DNA from 4 places in the Brucella oryzae genome. Region 4 is predicted to be linked to each of the others. Evidence: predicted binding sites of a transcription regulator. Region 4 holds the regulator's gene; each other region holds the start of a gene.

Region 1 (4,436 bases), on a different contig from region 4:
GCCTGCCGCAAAAAGAGTGGGATCAGGCCGATGCCGTCTTCACCGGCAACACCGACGAGGAAGGCATGGGACGCTGGGCGTTTCCCAAAGTGCCGCTCGGCGAAACATGGCCCATGCAGCATGACGGCATTTCCTTTCATGGCCGTTTCACCTCGTTCCGCCATGTCGGCGTGTTCCCCGAGCAGGCAGCCCATTGGTCTTATATGGACGGACTTATCCGCGAGGGGGTAAAATCCGGACGCAGCGTGAAAGTGCTCAATCTTTTCGGCTATACGGGCCTCGCTTCGCTGGTGGCAGCGCGTGCGGGCGCCGAAGTGACCCATGTGGACGCCTCCAAGAAAGCCATTGTCTGGGCGCGTGAAAATCAGGAAATGGCCGGGCTTTCCGACAAGCCGATCCGCTGGATCTGCGAAGACGCAATGAAATTCGTGCAGCGCGAGGAGCGGCGCGGCAGCTTCTATGACATTATCCTGCTCGATCCGCCTGCCTATGGGCGTGGCCCGAGCGGTGAAGTCTGGCAGCTGTTCGAGCATCTGCCTGCCATGGTCGATACGTGCCGGTCGATCCTGACGCCAAAGCCGCTGGCCGTCATCCTGACTGCCTATTCGATCCGCGCCTCTTTCTTTGCCATTCACGAACTGATGCGCGACCGTTTCACCGGCCTTGGCGGCACGGTCGAATCGGGCGAACTTATTCTGCGCGAACAGGCAGCAGGACGCGCACTTTCCACTTCCATGTTCAGCCGCTGGGTAGCCAAATGAGCCGTAACGACGATTTTTCCAAAGGCGGCTCTCGTGCCGAATATTCCAAAGTGGGTCAGGTGAAGGAAGTCACCAGCCTCACCAACCCGATCGTGAAGGATCTGCGCTCGCTGGCACTGAAAAAATTCCGCGACCAGCAGGGCGTTTTTCTGGCCGAAGGGCTGAAACTCGTCATCGACGCGCTGGAGCAGGATTGGCGCATCAAGACACTGGTTTTTGCCAAGTCCGGCAAGGGCAACAAAATGGTAGAGCAGGTTGCCGCACGCACTTTTGCCAAGGGCGGACTGGTGCTGGAAGTGACCGAAAAGATCATGGCTGCCATCACCCGCCGCGACAATCCGCAAATGGTCGTCGGTGTTTTCGAGCAGCAATATCGCCCGCTTGCAAATCTGAAACCGAAGAACAATGACGTTTATATCGCGCTCGACCGCGTGCGCGACCCAGGCAATCTCGGAACCGTCATCCGTACCGCCGATGCGGTCGGCGCCAAGGGCGTTATTCTGATCGGCGATACCACCGATCCCTATTCGCTCGAAACCGTGCGCGCCACAATGGGCTCAGTCTTTTCCATGCCTCTCTACAAAGGGACGGAAGCCGATTTTCTTAACTGGCGCAAAGGCTTTTCCGGCCTTGTCGTCGGCACCCATCTCAAAGGCGCCGTCGACTATCGCACCATTCCCTATGCCAACAAGCCGGTCGTGCTGATGATGGGCAATGAACAGCAGGGCCTGCCGGACAGCCTTGCCGACACTTGCGACAAGCTTGCCCGCATTCCGCAGGCCGGTCGTGCAGATTCTCTCAATCTCGCAATTGCCACCGGCGTCATGCTCTACGAAATTCGTCGGGATGCACTCACGCTCGATGAAAGGGCTTCCGAATGAAGCGGCATGCGGTCTGGTCCTCACTTTTCGTCGTCATTCTTACCGTGTTGATCGACCAGGGTGTCAAACTTCTGGTGGAAACAAGAATGGGCTACGGCCAGCAGATCGACCTGCTGCCGTTCCTTGCCTTGTTTCGTACGCACAATGAGGGCATCGCCTTTTCCATGCTGGCCTGGCTGCATGATTGGGGACTGGTCGCAATCACCGCCGCAGTTATTATGTTCGTACTTTATCTGTGGTGGACCAACGCGCCGGACCGCATTTTTGCGCGCTATGGTTTTGCGCTCGTCGTCGGCGGCGCCATCGGCAATCTTATCGACCGCGTGATGCATGGTTATGTCGTGGATTATATTCTGTTCCACCTGCCGACTTGGTCATTCGCGGTTTTCAACCTCGCCGACACGTTCATTACAATCGGCGCAGGCCTCATAATTCTCGAAGAATTTCTCGGCTGGCGGCGCGAACGGGCTGCCCGCTAACCCACCGGGTTGAACAGTTTCTGCCTTTCGCATAATTTGATCTCTTAAAATTAAAAGCTTTTTGAAGAGGATAAGGTCCAGTCATCCGAATTGACACATTGGTGACATGCTTCTGTCATCGTCGCGTAGCACTGAATCTGTACTGCTTCGGTCGAACTGGACATCCTGTCCACGCAATCGACTGAACGAGGATTGGAATTGGTTAGCCCTTACTGAAATATCAGTGGGAAAGCCGTTCAGGAATACGTGAATAGAGAAATCAGGAGCCATCATCATGACAGTACTGCTTGGAATGGACCAGCAAATCATTGATGATACGGTCATGTCAGGCTTAGAAGCACAACAGGCGCTGTTCGCGTCCAACGGCGACCCTATTGTTCTGGGGCGCATCGGATCGCTGGAAGTACGGCTTGCAAACTCACGCGAGGCTATCGAGGCCGCGCAGGAACTGCGTTTCCGTGTCTTCTTCGACGAAATGGGTGCACGTCGGGAAAGCATCGAAGCCGTGGAACTTCGCGACGCCGACCGCTTCGACGCTATTTGCGATCATCTGCTCGTTTACGACACCGCCCTGCCCGTGCCGGAACACCAGCAGATTGTCGGCACCTATCGTCTGATGCGCAGCGATCAGGCGGAAAAAGCGCTCGGCTTCTACTCTGCCGACGAATATGACGTACAGCGTCTGGCCCTTTCGCGCCCGAACCTTCGCCTGCTTGAACTGGGACGCTCCTGCGTGAAGGCGGAATACCGCTCCAAGCGCACCGTCGAGCTTTTGTGGCAAGGGGCATGGGCTTATTGCCGCCGCCATTCCATCGATGTGATGTTCGGCTGCGCTTCGTTCCACGGCGCTGTGCCTGCAGCGCATGCGCTCGGCCTGTCGTTCCTGCATCATAACTGCCGTGCCACGGACGACTGGGACGTGCGCGCCTTGCCCAATCGTTATCAGGCCATGGACCTGATGCCGAAGGAAGCCATCAACAACAAGGTTGCATTGTTCTCGATGCCGCCTTTGGTGAAAGGCTATCTGCGTCTTGGCGCAATGATCGGTGACGGTGCAGTCATCGACGAGGCATTCGGCACGACCGATGTTTTCATCATTCTGCCCATCGAGCGTATATCCAGCCGCTACATCACCTATTACGGTGCTGAAGCGAACCGCTTTGTATAAGCAAAAAGGCGAAACAGATGTTTCGCCTTTTTAGTTTCACGCCCTGCCTGCCAGTTCCTTCAACTTGTAGATCAGATCCAGCGCTTCTCGCGGAGTCAGCTCATCGGGACTGATTGCAGAGACAGCCTTGGCCAGTTCACTATCTTTCGCCTGAACCTGCGGCTTCGGCTTTTCCTGCTGCAAGACAACCGAGAACAGCGGCAGATCATCGATCAGCTTGTCTGCCTTGCCGGAGGTTTCGCCGGCTTCCAGCTGATGCAACACATCGCGCGCACGATTGACGACCGCTTCCGGCAGACCGGCCAAACGCGCCACCTGCACGCCATAAGAACGATCGGCTGCCCCTTTTGCCACCTCGTGCAGGAAGACGACGTCATTGTCCCATTCCTTGACCCGCATGGTGACATTGGAAAGCCGATCCAGCTTTTCTGAAAGTGCCGTCATTTCATGGAAATGCGTGGCAAATAGCGCGCGGCAACGGTTCTTCTCATGCAGATATTCGACTGCCGCCCAGGCAATGGACAATCCGTCGAACGTCGCCGTACCGCGCCCGATCTCATCAAGGATCACCAGCGAGCGTTCGCCTGCCTGATTGAGGATCGCAGCCGTTTCCACCATTTCAACCATAAAGGTCGAGCGTCCGCGCGCCAGATCGTCGGAAGCGCCGACGCGGCTGAACAGCCGGTCCACGACACCTATCTGTGCAGAACCCGCAGGCACGAAGGAGCCCATCTGTGCCATGATCGCGATCAGCGCATTCTGGCGCAGAAAGGTCGACTTACCGCCCATGTTCGGACCGGTCAGAAGCCAGATCGCGCCATTGCCGCCGTCCATTTGCGGCGAGAGATCGCAATCATTGGCGACGAACGGATTGGCCGCTTGACGCCGGAGGGCCTGCTCTACGACCGGATGACGACCGGCAACAATGTTAAAGGACAGGCTGTTATCGACTTGCGGGCGGCAATAGCCCTGCTCTTCCGCCAGTACGGCAAGCGATGCCGAGACGTCGAAAACCGCCAGTGCCGATGCGGCGGCACGAATACTGTCGGCATGGGACACGGCCTCCGCCGTCAGTTCCTCGAACACGGCAAGCTCGATGGACAATGCGCGGTCGGCGGCATTGGCGATCTTGCTTTCCAGTTCCGCC
Region 2 (4,436 bases), on a different contig from region 4:
GCTATATTGCTCAATGGGTTGATGAACGAGATAGCGCTACGGTCAGATGAAGATGCTACCGCGCTGAAGAACGGTTTTTTGGAATTGTTACGCTCGTTGAAAGCTTGATCCTTGCCCGACAATGTAACACTATCATCATAATCTGCCGCCTACTTGGCTTGCTCGTTAGTTGAGGTGGTAGTTTTTGTGCGGGTTCCCGAAGCAACGGGGCATTGGTCGCGGCAGCTTCCAGCCTCCTGTCAGCCGATCAGGGGCTGAAAAGCAAAAGAATACACTTCAACATTTCGGGAGCAGGAGTTTAAGATCGGAATAGTACCCCATGATACTTCCAGCTGTGTCAAGAGTATGAATTATGTCGAATCTTTTATTCATAACATCTCGTGGGCTACATCCAAACTGAACTCGGAATGCGTATGTGAAACTCTCCGGTGACGGGAAGCCGTATTTGTAAGCAATTGCCTTAATCGAAGTCTTTTGGCCGTTCCCATCTGTCAGTATTTGCTTAAGTGCCAATTCAAGACGTTGCTGTTTTATATAGCGGGCAATTCCGCTTTCTTTTTCAAACATCCTATAGAGGGCTGATCTTGAGAGCTGGAATTTGTCCAGAAAATGTTCTACCCGCAAAGACGGATTGTGTATATTCTCAAGAATATAAAGCTTTATCTGATCCTTAATGAATGTAGCTGGCGGCGAATAATCAAAATTGCATGCTCCGCCGATCGCACAAACGATCATGTCCAGTAGAAAGTTTCCAGATATAAACGCATCTCGCTCATTTAAAACCGGAGACAGCTTGTGATATTCAGTCATAATACTTGTAAGTAGAATGACGAGGGGATTATTATTTTTAAGGTGCATACCGTGTAGACCCGTTCTTCCACATTCTTTTTCAAGAATATTTCTATCTAGAACAACGGATAACGTGGCACCGTTACCGGAATACGCCTCCATACATTGTGTCGTGTCAGATATATATATTTCTCTATCGCATACTTTTATTTTTTTTCCTCTTTCATTTACATAAACATTGTGACCTAGCGGCATATGAATCCATAAATTTTCAAACCTAGGTAGATTATTTTTATTTACTAGGCGTACACCACGATGTTGGCTAAATGTAGAATATACCAGTGAAACCTCTCCAAGAGAAAGTATCTCTACGGAGCCCCCTAAAAAGTTTTTTCTGGGTGCAGGAGTTGACTCATACAAAGGATAAGTGATCTGACGCCATAATTCCATCCTGTCCTCAAGGGGAACGTTGTGTGTAGAAATACAAATTCTATTGGCCATTTGCCTAGTGTCCAACTGACCGCCCTTTCTTTTATACTTATTTTACTTTATAATACCAAAGCTCAATAGCGTATATAAACGTTCCCAGGCGCGAAGATCGATTCAAACAGTTACTCATGAATCGGCAACGAGCAGGCAACGATATTCGACAATATCGTCACATGTTTCAAATCGAATGCAATCTGCGCCTCTGAAATTTTGATGCCTTTATGAAACTCTCCTTTTTCTGGATAAGGGGGCATAAATGGAAAATTCAAGGGTAAACGGCCGCTGCAGGGGACATCTGTCTTAGCTTGACGGCTTGAAGTTCCGCGGGAGCAGGTCGTCGAGGCGGCTTTATGAAAGAATGCTGGACAATAATTGAATGACAGCTTCGCAATCGCCAACCAGATCTCGATGGAGGGCGGCGACCGTCTCGTCTGATTGTTAGCGCTGGTTTGCAATATTCAATGTTCGTCAACGAATGTGTATCAATCGATGAAAGCTATGATCATCAGTATTATGCTGGGTTAATACATCACCAGGGGGGAAGGAGCAGATGGATTCAAAGAAGCAATCGAGGCGGCAGATGCTCAACTGCATTATTTTTCACCTTACAGCCCCGATTTCAATCTGATCGAAATGGCGTTTTTGAAGCTCAAGGCTCTTTTGCAGGCGAAAGCTGAACACTCGATCTAAGCTTTGTGATGACGCGCGCTATATCGTTAATCAATGCGCTAGTCGGCAAATGAAGTTTAATGAATAAATCGACTGGCTGTTATACCAGTGTCATCTAGCTTTCTTATCTGACCCCCAACACGCATTACACAGTGGGGATTTCTGATATGCGCAAACTGCTTCTTGCTCTCGCCTCAGCAACCATGCTGACGACTGCGGCTGGTGCTGCAACCGTCTATCCGATTGACCGGGCGACAATCCTTGTCAACTCGCCTTTCGATTTCAAGGTTGAGTTCGATAAGGTCGTCGAGCCAAAGGACGTGAAAGTTACCGTCAATGGCCAGGACTATGAAGCTGTATTTGGCAGCAAAGCCGAGTTTACCGCTGAAGAAAAGGGCGCAGAAGACGAGGTTCTGGGCTCAGCTCTCATTTTGCGCGGACTGAAAATCGGCAAGGCCGGCGATTACAAGGTTGAAGTTTCTGCTGGCGACGAAACCAAGTCTGTCAATTGGGGTGTCTATGCGACCGGCAATGAAGCCAAAGCCAAGAACATCATCTTTCTGATTGCTGATGGTCTGTCGGTCGCGCACCGAACCGGCGCGCGCATCATGTCGAAGGGCTTGACTGAGGGTAAGGCCAATGGCCGCCTCAACATGGATGATATTCCCCCTGTTGCCTTCATCGGCACTTCGTCGACCCATTCGATTGCGACCGACAGTGCCAATACCATGTCGGCTTACATGACGGGCCATAAGTCACGCGTGAATGCACTTGGCGTTTATGCCGACCGTACACCTGACAGCCAGGACGACCCGAAAGTCGAAACCATTGCAGAAGCAATGCGCCGTGAAACCAAGAAGTCCATCGGCATTGTTACGACATCCGAACTTCAGGACGCGACACCTGCGGCGCTGGTCGCCCATACGCGCAAGCGTTCCGACAAGGTCGATATTGTCGGCATGATGTATGACGTGAAGCCTGACGTTATTCTTGGCGGTGGTTCTGCTTACTTCCTCGCCAAGGATGTTCCGGGTTCCAAGCGCAAGGATGACAAGGATTATATTCAGCTGTTCAAGGATGCCGGATACGCGCTGGTCACGAGCAAGGACGAGCTTGCTGCATCGGGTGAGTCCAATCAGGACAAGCTGCTCGGTCTTTTCCATACCGGCAACCTCGACGTGACGCTTGATCGTGAGTTCCTCAAGAAAGGCACGGTTGACAAGTTCCCGAACCAGCCGGGTCTGGTGGAAATGACCAAGACCGCTCTCGAAAAGCTCTCCAAGAATCCGGAAGGCTTCTTCCTGATGGTTGAAGGCGCATCGGTTGATAAGATGAGCCATCCGCTTGATTGGGATCGCGCGCTGGTCGAAACCATCGAGTTCGACAAGGCTGTTGGCGTTGCCCGTGAATTTGCCGAAAAGAACCCGGACACGATGATTATCATCACCGGTGATCATACCCATGGCGTTGCCATCATTGGTACAGTCGATGATGAAAAGCCGGGCGATGAAATGCGCGAAAAGGTTGGCACTTACGATGCCGCCGGATTCCCGAATTACGAAGACACCAATGGCGACGGTTATCCGGATCGCATCGATGTTTCGCGTCGTCTGTTCCTCGCCGCCAATAACGGCCCGGATCATTACGAAACCTTCCGTCCAAAGATGGATGGCGCCTTCGTGCCAGCCGTTAAGAACCAGAAGGGCGAATATGTAGCCAATGAGGCTTACAAGGATGTTCCGGGCGCAGTCTTCGTTCAGGGCAACATCCCTAAGGAAGATGACACCGGCGTTCACGCGGTCGATGACGTTGTTCTTCAGGCAACGGGTCCAGGTTCCGAGGGTCTGCGCGGCTATATGGAACAGAGCGATGTTTACCGTGTGCTTGCTGACACTTTTGCGCTCGGCAAGGCAAAGTCTGAGTAATCTTCGTTTGATTAAGGGCAGGCGGGTTTTCCGCCTGTCCACTTCTCTTCAGGAGGACAAGATGCGCACAGGACCGCATTTCAATCGCAGGCAACTCATGCTTGGTGCATTGGCAACTGCGCCTTTGATGTGCATTGCAAACAGGGCACAAGCCGCAGAGCAACTTGGCTTTGACAACCTGTATAAAAGTTTCGGCGTGCTGGGTCTGGAGTTTTCCGATCAGGTCAAAAAAGCTTCCGGCAAGGAAGTGGCAATCAGCGGGTTCATGGCACCGCCGCTCAAGGCTGAAGCCAATTTCTTTGTTCTGACTGAAATTCCGATGTCGATCTGTCCGTTCTGCTCGTCGGATTCTGACTGGCCCGACAATATCATGGTCGTTTATCTGGCATCCAGACAGACATTCGTGCAGTTCAACGCACCAATTCTGACGCGCGGGACGCTGGAATACGGTTCATGGACAGACCCTGAAACGGGCTTCGTTAGTCAGCTTCGTCTGCGTGATGCTTCTTTCAAAACCGTCTGATGATGATGCTTGCCAAGCCATCGGGCCTGCCGCTCGATATT
Region 3 (4,436 bases), on a different contig from region 4:
TCGACGATGTTTCGAATCATTTCCCTGATACTGATGGTTTCGCCGCTCACATAGACCGGCTTGTCAGGCGCTTCAAAGCGGATTGTTCGTTGCAGATTCGAATAGCCGCCTTCAGCGCGCAATCTTCGCACGGCTTCTTGGGTAACCTGCCGCAGGTCCAGCGTTTCGGGCGTTCTCGACTGGATACTGTGCAGTGTGGTCGCCTCGGACAAAAGCTGATTTGCGAGCAGGCTTGCGCTTATGGAATTGGCATGGACACGGGCAAGGATTTCCTTTTGCCGGTCTGGATCAGTTTCTTCGAGCGACAGTTCCGTCAATGCGCGCAGGGCCGTGAGCGGCGTGCGCATCTGATGAGCTGCATCGGCGGTAACCAGCTTCAATCCGGCAAGCACATTGTTCAGGCGTCCCATGAAATCATTGAGTGCCGCGACCAGTGCGGTGACCTCCTTGGGAATGGGACCAGCAACCGGGTTCAGGTCGGATGAGGAACGCTGGCGCAGATCAGACTCGACTGTTCGCAATGGTCTGAATGCAAATCGGATCGCGAGCCAGATAAGGACCAATGCAAGCAAAGCCACGCCAAGCGCAGGCAAGATTGTATTGAGGCTCAGCTGCAAGGTCAGCTGCCTTCGCGCTTCGCGTGTCTCCCCCACCAGAACATCGACCCAGCCGCCGCCCTTTGCATCGCTGTGATAACGTGCGACAGCTGCAATCCGCACTTTTTCCCCGCGATAAACGCTGTCGTTCAGACGGACGCGATTATTGTTGCCGTGCGGAATTTCAAGTCCGAGAATGGGCGAACCGGTCAAGAGGCTACCATCAGGGGCCACCACGCGGTAGAAGATACGATTGAGGCGCGATGTGCCCAGGATAGCAAAAGCCGAGTGTGGAAGATCGACGCTGAGCGCACCATCCTGCAGAGTTATCGTGTCTGCGATGGAGAGAGCTGCAGCTCCCAGAACGCGATCAAATGCTTCATCGGCGGCCCGATGCGCATACCACCGACCCAGAAAGAAGAGCAGAACCGTGACAGCGAAGAGTGTCATTCCGCTGCCCAGCAGAATGCGGCGCTGAATTGAATATTCCCTGTTTTCTGCTCCTTTTACCATCAGAGTTGCGGTGCTTTAAGCCGGAGCAGATAGCCCACGCCGCGTTGTGTGACTATCTCAACTGTGCTGTTCTCGAGCTTCTTCCGCACGCGTGAAACCAGCAGTTCGATAGCATTGGGTGTGCCGGTATCTTCATGGCCGAATAGTTTCAGAACCAGCATATCTTTTGGGACAGTGACATTGAAACGGGTGGCAAGCATTTCCAGCACATCGAATTCGCGCCGCCCGAAATCCAACGGCTCGTCACCCTGCATCACTGATCTCTGCGTCAGATTGACCGATAAATCGCCGATCCGCAAAACCGGCTGCGCCACGCCCATATGCCGTCTTGCGACAGCTCTGATCCGGGCAACAAGCTCCCTGAGATCGAAGGGTTTGACCAGATAATCATCGGCACCAAGCTCCAGAAGATCGATCTTGTCGGCAATCTGGTTACGTGCGGTGATAACCAATACGGGGCAGGACGAGGATTGTTCGCGCATATTACGCAGGATCGCAAAGCCGTCACGGCCCGGAAGGTTGATGTCGAGCACGACAAGATCAAAACAGCCGTTCACGGCCAGATCTTCTCCGTGCTCGCCATCATAGACAGTCGTGACGATATGGCCTTCTTTTTCAAGCTTAGAAGCAATAGCAAACGCGATATCGATTGTGTCTTCTACGAGAAGGATACGCATGTTGTGTGGAACGACTCTATGCAAGTTTTCGGACGACAGGATTCTGACAGCTGGAATTGTTAGTATCTGAGAAATATCGGATGAGGCTGCGGCGCTTGTATCATAGCAAGCGTCCAGGGAGGAAAAAATGTTCTGGCGCGGGGTGGCATGTCGCATAGGCATGACCTTATTTGGGCTTCAGCTGTGCATCGCTTATGCGAATGCCGCTGATGCTGCTTGCGCTTATCGCGGCGCGCTGGATGAGCGTTATTGCGACGAGAACCGCGACCTTGTCGCAGATACTCCCAAAGACGCTTCCCAGTGGCGTGATCCGCAGACACTCGTATGGGCCTATTCGCCCATCGAAGACCCGGCGGTTTATGCGCGGCTCTTCAAGCCGTTCACCCAGCATCTTGAAGCCTGTCTTGGACGACAGATCGTCTACTATCCGATCCAGTCAAGCGCGGATGAAGTGGAGGCGATGCGGTCGGGTCGTCTGCATTTTGCCGGTTTCTCAACGGGACCGACAATTGAGGCGGTCAATCGCGCAGGCGCGGCTCCGTTCGCCGCCAAGGGCACTGGCGATCAGATGCGCGGCTATCGCCTGGTAGCGGTGGTGCACGCCGACTCGCCTTATGAAAAGCTGAGTGATCTCAAAGGGCGTCGCGTCGCCCATGCGTCGCAATTCTCAAATTCCGGCAATGTCGCGCCACGCGCGCTCTTTCCAAAAGAAGGTCTTACGCCGGGGCAGGACTATGCGCCTATCATGTCGGGCGGGCACGATAAATCGATCCTCGGCGTTGTCGCCGGTGATTACGACATGGCGGCTATTGCCTCCGATGTGCTTGAACGCATGATTGAGCGGGGGCTTGTGAAGCGTGATGCGGTTCGCCTGATCTATCAGAGCGATCTGTTTCCAACCTCGTCATTTGTTTACGCGCACAATTTGGCTCCGTCACTCGTCGCTGAGATGAAGCGATGCTTTTTCAATTTCACGTTCACACCTGAAATGAGGGCCGAGTTTCAGGGTGACGATCACTTCATTCCCATAGATTACGCAGCCGCGTGGTCCGTGGTGCGCGAGGTGAGCGAGAAGGCTGGCGCACCACCTCCATAATTCGCTTCACAGCAAGCGATCAATTCGCATGGCATTTTTCTGAGTGCCAGCTCCCGCAGCAAGCCAGAACACAGTCAACTGCAACCCGATTGGGTTTCGGTCTGGGTTCCTTCGGCTCAAAGTGGATAAAATAATGAGTTATTACAAGCAGCTAACCTACAAATACAAGGTCTATAATACAGACCCTACGACACTGATCGGGGTCATGCTCGCAATCGTTTTTGCTTATCTGATTGCGGCGCCGATCGTGCTGCTTTTGTCAGATGCAGTGATTGTCCAGTTCGCTGATCGGGCACGTTCGGGCCAGCAGATCGGTGAATTGACCTTCTATTATCTCAACCGTGCGTTTTTCTCGGCGATTTCGACGGATGTGTTCTGGCGTCCGCTCTGGAACACGGCAATCATCGCAGTCGGTTCGATTGCCTTTGCGCTTGTTACGGGCATTCCACTGGCGTGGCTTTTGAGCCGCACAAATTTACCGGGCAAGAAGTGGTTCTCGACAGCATTGATTGTTCCTTACATGCTGCCTTCGTGGACCTTCGCTTTGGCTTGGCTGACCCTGTTCAAAAACCGCACCACCGGTGGTCAGTCAAGCTGGATGGAAGCTTTGGGCTTCTCGCCACCTGATTGGCTTGCTTACGGCATGTTGCCAATCATGCTCATTCTGGCCATGCACTATACGCCATTCGTGATCCTGCTTTTCGGCAATGCGTTGCGGCAGTTTGATTCCACGCTTGAAGATTCAGCCCGTGTCATGGGTGCAGGCAAATTGCTGATCGCGCGTCGCATCATTCTTCCATTGATGCTGCCGTCGCTTGTGTCGGCTTCAACGCTGATCTTCGCCAAATGTCTCGGTGACTTCGGTGTCGCCTATATTCTTGGCGTGCCGGTTGGTTTTGACGTTCTGGCGACGTCTCTTTTCCGCGCAATTTCGACCAGTCAGGCTGGCATGAGCGCAGTTCTTGCGGCAACCATTGTCGTGCTTGGTAGCATTTCAATCTTCCTCGATATGTATTTGCTCAAGGAAGCGCGCCGTTTCGTCACTATTGGCAACAAGGGTTCTATGAACCGCCAGACCGACCTCGGACGCTTCCGTGTGCCTGCATTCAGCTTTGCCGCACTCATGTTCGTTGTCAGCGCGTTTATTCCGCTGATGGCGCTTCTGCTGACGACGGTTATGCGTGTGCCGGGCGTTTTCACGCTGGATAATTTCACGCTGGATTTCTGGATCGGCACCAATCTTAACACCACCGCGATGAGCAATGGCATCCTCTTGACAGGCGAGTTCTGGAAAGCGACCTGGAACACGCTGTGGATCGTCGGCTCGGCTGCATTGGGTGCGGGTCTGCTTGGCCTTCTGGTCGGTTATGTCGTGGCTCGTACGCCTGTTTCGCTTGTTGGCACGTTTCTGCGTCAGGTGACATTCCTGCCTTATCTGGTTCCGGGCATTGCATTTGCTGCGGCCTATCTCACGATGTTTGCAGTGCAGCGCGGTCCGCTTCCGGCCTTGTACGGAACGCCGATCCTGCTGGTTCTCGCGATCCTTGCCGATCA
Region 4 (4,436 bases):
GCCAATTCCATAAAGATGCGCGGCGATAAGGTTTGCGTATTTTATGGCGAGAAGCAGGCGCTGTTCGACGTCGATCTGGATATCCAGGAAAAGATGGTCACGGCGCTGATCGGCCCTTCCGGTTGCGGCAAGTCCACTTTCCTGCGTTCGCTCAACCGCATGAACGATACGATCGAAGGCTGCAAGGTCGGCGGCAAGATCACGCTCGACAATGAGGATATCTACGATCCGAAGATCGATGTCGTCGAACTGCGCGCCCGCGTTGGCATGGTTTTCCAGAAGCCGAATCCGTTTCCGAAGTCGATCTATGAAAATGTCGCCTATGGCCCGCGCATTCATGGTCTCGCCCGTACCAAGGCAGATCTGGAAGAAATCGTTGTGACGAGCCTCCAGAAGGCCAGCCTGTTCGAAGAGGTGAAGGACCGTCTGCACGATGCGGGCACCGGTCTTTCCGGTGGTCAGCAGCAGCGCCTTTGCATTGCACGTGCGATTGCGGTCAGCCCGGAAGTGATCCTCATGGATGAACCGTGCTCGGCGCTCGACCCGATTGCAACCGCAAAGGTGGAAGAGCTGATCGACGAACTGCGCCAGAACTATACGATCGTGATAGTCACCCACTCCATGCAGCAGGCCGCGCGCGTTTCGCAGCGCACTGCCATGTTCCACCTCGGCAATCTGGTCGAAGTGGGTGACACGGAAACCATGTTCACCGCGCCGACCGAAAAGCGCACGCAGGATTACATCACCGGACGCTTCGGCTGATCCGGAACTGCGCTCAACAGATAGACAGTGCGGCTTCCCCGCAATTTATATTACGAGGTCTACTATGCCGTCTCAGCATACCGTTCGCTCCTACGATGAGGAATTGAAGTTTCTCACCCATAAGATCGCCGAAATGGGCGGACATGCGGAACGTATGGTCGAGCAGTCGGTCGCAGCTATCGTCAATGCGGACAATGCGCTTGCACAGCGTGTCATCTCCGACGATCTCATCCTCGACGCCAGTGAGCGCGAGATCGACGACAAAGCCGTGATGATCATTGCCAAGCGTCAGCCCATGGCGGTGGACTTGCGCGAAATTATCGGCTCGATCCGTATCTCAGCCGATCTGGAGCGCGTGGGCGATCTGGGCAAGAACATTGCCAAGCGCGTTGCCGCCGTTTCGGAATCGCGTCAGCCGGTAAAGCTTTATCGCGGGCTCGAAACGCTGGCCGAGCTGGCACTGACCCAGCTCAAGGACGTCCTCGACGCCTATGCGTCGCGCTCGGTGCAGCAGATTAATGTCGTCCGCGACCGCGATGACGAGATCGACGCGATGTACACGTCGCTGTTCCGTGAACTGCTTACTTACATGATGGAAGATCCGCGCAACATTTCTGCCTGCACGCATCTTCTATTCTGCGCAAAGAACATCGAGCGCATCGGCGATCACGCGACCAACATCGCGGAGACCGTATATTACATCGTGACAGGCCTGCAAATGCCGGCCGAACGACCCAAGGAAGACCTGAGCCACGGTATTGTCGTGGATGAGGCGCGTAAACCCTGAACTGTTGTCGACCGGACTTCGGTTCGGTGGATGAGAATGTATGAATAGCGCGGCGGCACGCGGTCGATTGGGGGGATTTTATCCACCGCCCGCCGAATTTGGATAGGAAAATACTGGATGTCACAGGCACCCAAAATCGCTGTGGTAGAAGACGAAGAGGCGCTGAGCGTGCTGCTTCGCTACAATCTTGAGGCAGAGGGCTATCAGGTCGATACGATGCTGCGCGGCGACGAGGCCGAAATCGCCTTGCGCGAGAACGTGCCGGACCTGCTTATTCTGGATTGGATGCTGCCGGGCGTATCGGGCATCGAGCTTTGCCGTCGTCTGCGCCAATGGCCAGAAACGGAGCGGCTGCCCATCATCATGCTGACGGCTCGCGGGGAGGAAAGCGAACGTGTCCGCGGCCTCAGTGTCGGTGCGGACGATTATGTCGTGAAGCCATTTTCGACGCCGGAACTGCTGGCGCGCGTTAAAGCCATGCTGCGCCGGTCCAATCCGAGCATTCTTTCGCACGTGCTGAAAGTGGGAGATCTTGTTCTGGACCGCCAGCAGCATCGTGTCTACCGCAAGGAAAAGGAAGTTCGCCTTGGACCGACGGAATTCCGCCTGCTCGAATATTTCATGATGTCGCCCGGTCGCGTTTTTTCGCGCAGTCAGCTTCTGGATGGAGTTTGGGGGCCGGACATCTATGTGGATGATCGTACGGTGGACGTCCATGTCGGACGGTTGCGCAAGGCGATCAATGTCGGTCGGGCGCTCGATCCGATCCGCACTGTCCGTGGCGCTGGCTATTCTTTCGGCTGAGCAGAGCTGTTATCTGCGACTTCTAAAACTAAATTTGTCCGACCCGCTACGGTTTCCGTGGCGGGTCGTTTTTGCTTAAGGTCAAGCTCTCGTGAAGTGCGGATCGGGTCTCCCGATTCGCATCGGAATGGTCAAAATAGATGTCGAAAGCCCAATCTCACGCGATGTTACAGGCATGTTGTCAAAGTTGACGAAGAACAACGGAACCTGCTTTGAAACAGAAATTCTGCAGAAAATTTGAAACACCGTGAATGTGTATGCAAAAAACGTACAAGAAAAATTGAATTAAGGCAGGGATATGGCGTGTATTGCGTGACTTTGAATCTCATTAAATCAACATCTTATCTGAATTTCCAGCTCTTGTTAAGAAATTGTTAATATATTTAAAGGGCTTGTAGGGAAATTCGCACTCTCGATTCGGAATTGCTTTCGGGCAATTTAGCTGTCTCCAGCATCGTAGGAATTTGACCTTCCGCCTTTTTTTGGCCTAAAAATTCCAAAACCTTGAATTCGATTGAGCGACAGTAGGGCGTATGATTTTTGATCTTCGTCCTCTTTGACTTGCACCGCAGTTAGACGTTCGCGCACATCGTTCCAGATGTGTTCGCCTGAATGGATGACTGGATCAGTTAAGGGTCCTAACATGAGACTGAGCCATTGACGCGCGCCGCGAAGTGGAAATTGCCCGCTCTTATCGGGCTGATGGTTGCGCCTTTCGTGGTGACCGGTTGTACGACGACCGGAACCTCGGGAAAAGCCAATACGGAAAAGACGGCGACAAGCCACGTCAAGTCCGTCAATGGCGTAAAAACCTATACTTACACCGCACGGGACAAGAATTGTCTTGAACGTGCGATGTTCTTCGAATCCAACCGTTCAAGCTCCGATGGTCTTCTGGCTGTTGGCACAGTTGTGATGAATCGACTCGCTTCCGGTCGTTATCCGGATACTATTTGCGGTGTTGTCGGTCAGAAGAACCAGTTCGCGCCCGGTGTCCTCACCCGCAAGATGAATTCCAAAGCGTTGCCCGATGTTCAGGCTGCTGCTGACGCGGTTCTAAAGGGCAAGCGTCATCCAAAGCTCAAGAACGCCATGTTCTTCCACACGGCGGGCCTGAAATTCCCCTATAACAACATGCATTATGTGCTCGTTGCCGGGGGTAACTCCTTCTACGAAAAGCGCAATCGCGACGGCTCGCTACAGAATCCAGTCCCGCAGGAACCATACAATCTTGCTCTCGCCTATTCGCCGCAATCGCCTTCCGTTCCGCAGGACGCATCCTATGATGTGACACTGCCGCAGATAGGCCCGGTTCCGGGAACGGAGCCAACCGTTCAGGTGGCACTCGCGGAAGCCGTCAAGGCTCAAAACGTAGAACAGAATGTCGGTACTGGTCCGCAGGCTCGTGGCGACCGTCTGGCGCGTCATCGCGGCATTGCCGCGACTCAGCAGGAGCAGCCTGTGCAAATGGCCTCTTACCAGGCGCAGTTCGATACAACTGCGCCGCAGGCGACGTCGCTCGGCTATGCCGCAGCAAGCCAAAAGCAGGTTGACGCCATCGGCGCGCTCCTTCTGTCCCAGGACCGACCGGAAGCGCCGCTATAAGAAACCTGTCTATAAATTGGATATTCAAAACGCCGGTCTGCTTCATTCAGATCGGCGTTTTTGATTTCATGGCTGCTCACCGGTTTTCCGGCTGGGTTTCAGGGCCGGTAGATTGGTCGATAGATCACCATCGGTGTGTCGTAGAAATCGGCCTGGCTCTGCCAGGCGCGCCGGTCAGCTCTGCGATCAAGGTCCAGCCGCATGAGGCAATTGGCAAAGGCGTCGGTCCTGGCCTTGAATCCATAGCTGCGGCAGGTCTGTTCGTCGGCAGCTCGGCGTTGTTCGGGCGTCATGGTCACGCAGCCTGCCAGAAGGCCGGTAATGCCCAGTAAGATAAGTACTTTCTTATCCATTACTATCTGCTTTCTTCTGCAACTGACCGCGGATTTACTATAACGCAAAGACAGGAAAAAAGGTGGTGAAATTATGCCGTCTGATAAACTGCCGGTGATTCCATATGCAAAGAGGTCTTCCACCT

The links. Region 4 encodes PhoB, which activates phosphate uptake and scavenging genes when phosphate is short. Its sites were predicted from a motif close to TGTCATNNANCTGTCAT; they were not measured.
Region 1: the regulator PhoB is predicted to act here: its motif matches at 2,212-2,228, upstream of olsB (l-ornithine N(alpha)-acyltransferase).
Region 2: the regulator PhoB is predicted to act here: its motif matches at 2,057-2,073, upstream of JNC70_RS20025 (alkaline phosphatase).
Region 3: the regulator PhoB is predicted to act here: its motif matches at 1,819-1,835, upstream of phnD (phosphate/phosphite/phosphonate ABC transporter substrate-binding protein).

The regions. Positions count from the first base shown of each region.
Region 1 is NZ_JBHEEO010000002.1:142,976-147,411, forward strand. It holds gene JNC70_RS02570 (RsmD family RNA methyltransferase) at 1-761, shown strand, start outside; gene JNC70_RS02575 (TrmH family RNA methyltransferase) at 758-1,642, shown strand; gene lspA (signal peptidase II) at 1,639-2,121, shown strand; gene olsB (l-ornithine N(alpha)-acyltransferase) at 2,396-3,289, shown strand; gene mutS (DNA mismatch repair protein MutS) at 3,326-4,436, opposite strand, start outside.
Region 2 is NZ_JBHEEO010000027.1:14,068-18,503, reverse strand. It holds gene JNC70_RS20045 (TetR/AcrR family transcriptional regulator) at 1-108, shown strand, start outside; gene JNC70_RS20040 (AraC family transcriptional regulator) at 277-1,290, opposite strand; gene JNC70_RS20035 (hypothetical protein) at 1,401-1,676, opposite strand; gene JNC70_RS20030 (transposase) at 1,807-1,968, shown strand; gene JNC70_RS20025 (alkaline phosphatase) at 2,115-3,872, shown strand; gene JNC70_RS20020 (hypothetical protein) at 3,934-4,395, shown strand; gene JNC70_RS20015 (ABC transporter ATP-binding protein) at 4,395-4,436, shown strand, end outside.
Region 3 is NZ_JBHEEO010000003.1:296,059-300,494, forward strand. It holds gene JNC70_RS04835 (sensor histidine kinase) at 1-1,046, opposite strand, end outside; gene JNC70_RS04840 (response regulator transcription factor) at 1,109-1,786, opposite strand; gene phnD (phosphate/phosphite/phosphonate ABC transporter substrate-binding protein) at 1,914-2,882, shown strand; gene JNC70_RS04850 (ABC transporter permease) at 3,016-4,436, shown strand, end outside.
Region 4 is NZ_JBHEEO010000004.1:24,072-28,507, reverse strand. It holds gene pstB (phosphate ABC transporter ATP-binding protein PstB) at 1-762, shown strand, start outside; gene phoU (phosphate signaling complex protein PhoU) at 827-1,549, shown strand; gene phoB (phosphate regulon transcriptional regulator PhoB) at 1,667-2,353, shown strand; gene JNC70_RS04985 (cell wall hydrolase) at 3,011-3,958, shown strand; gene JNC70_RS04980 (hypothetical protein) at 4,057-4,311, opposite strand.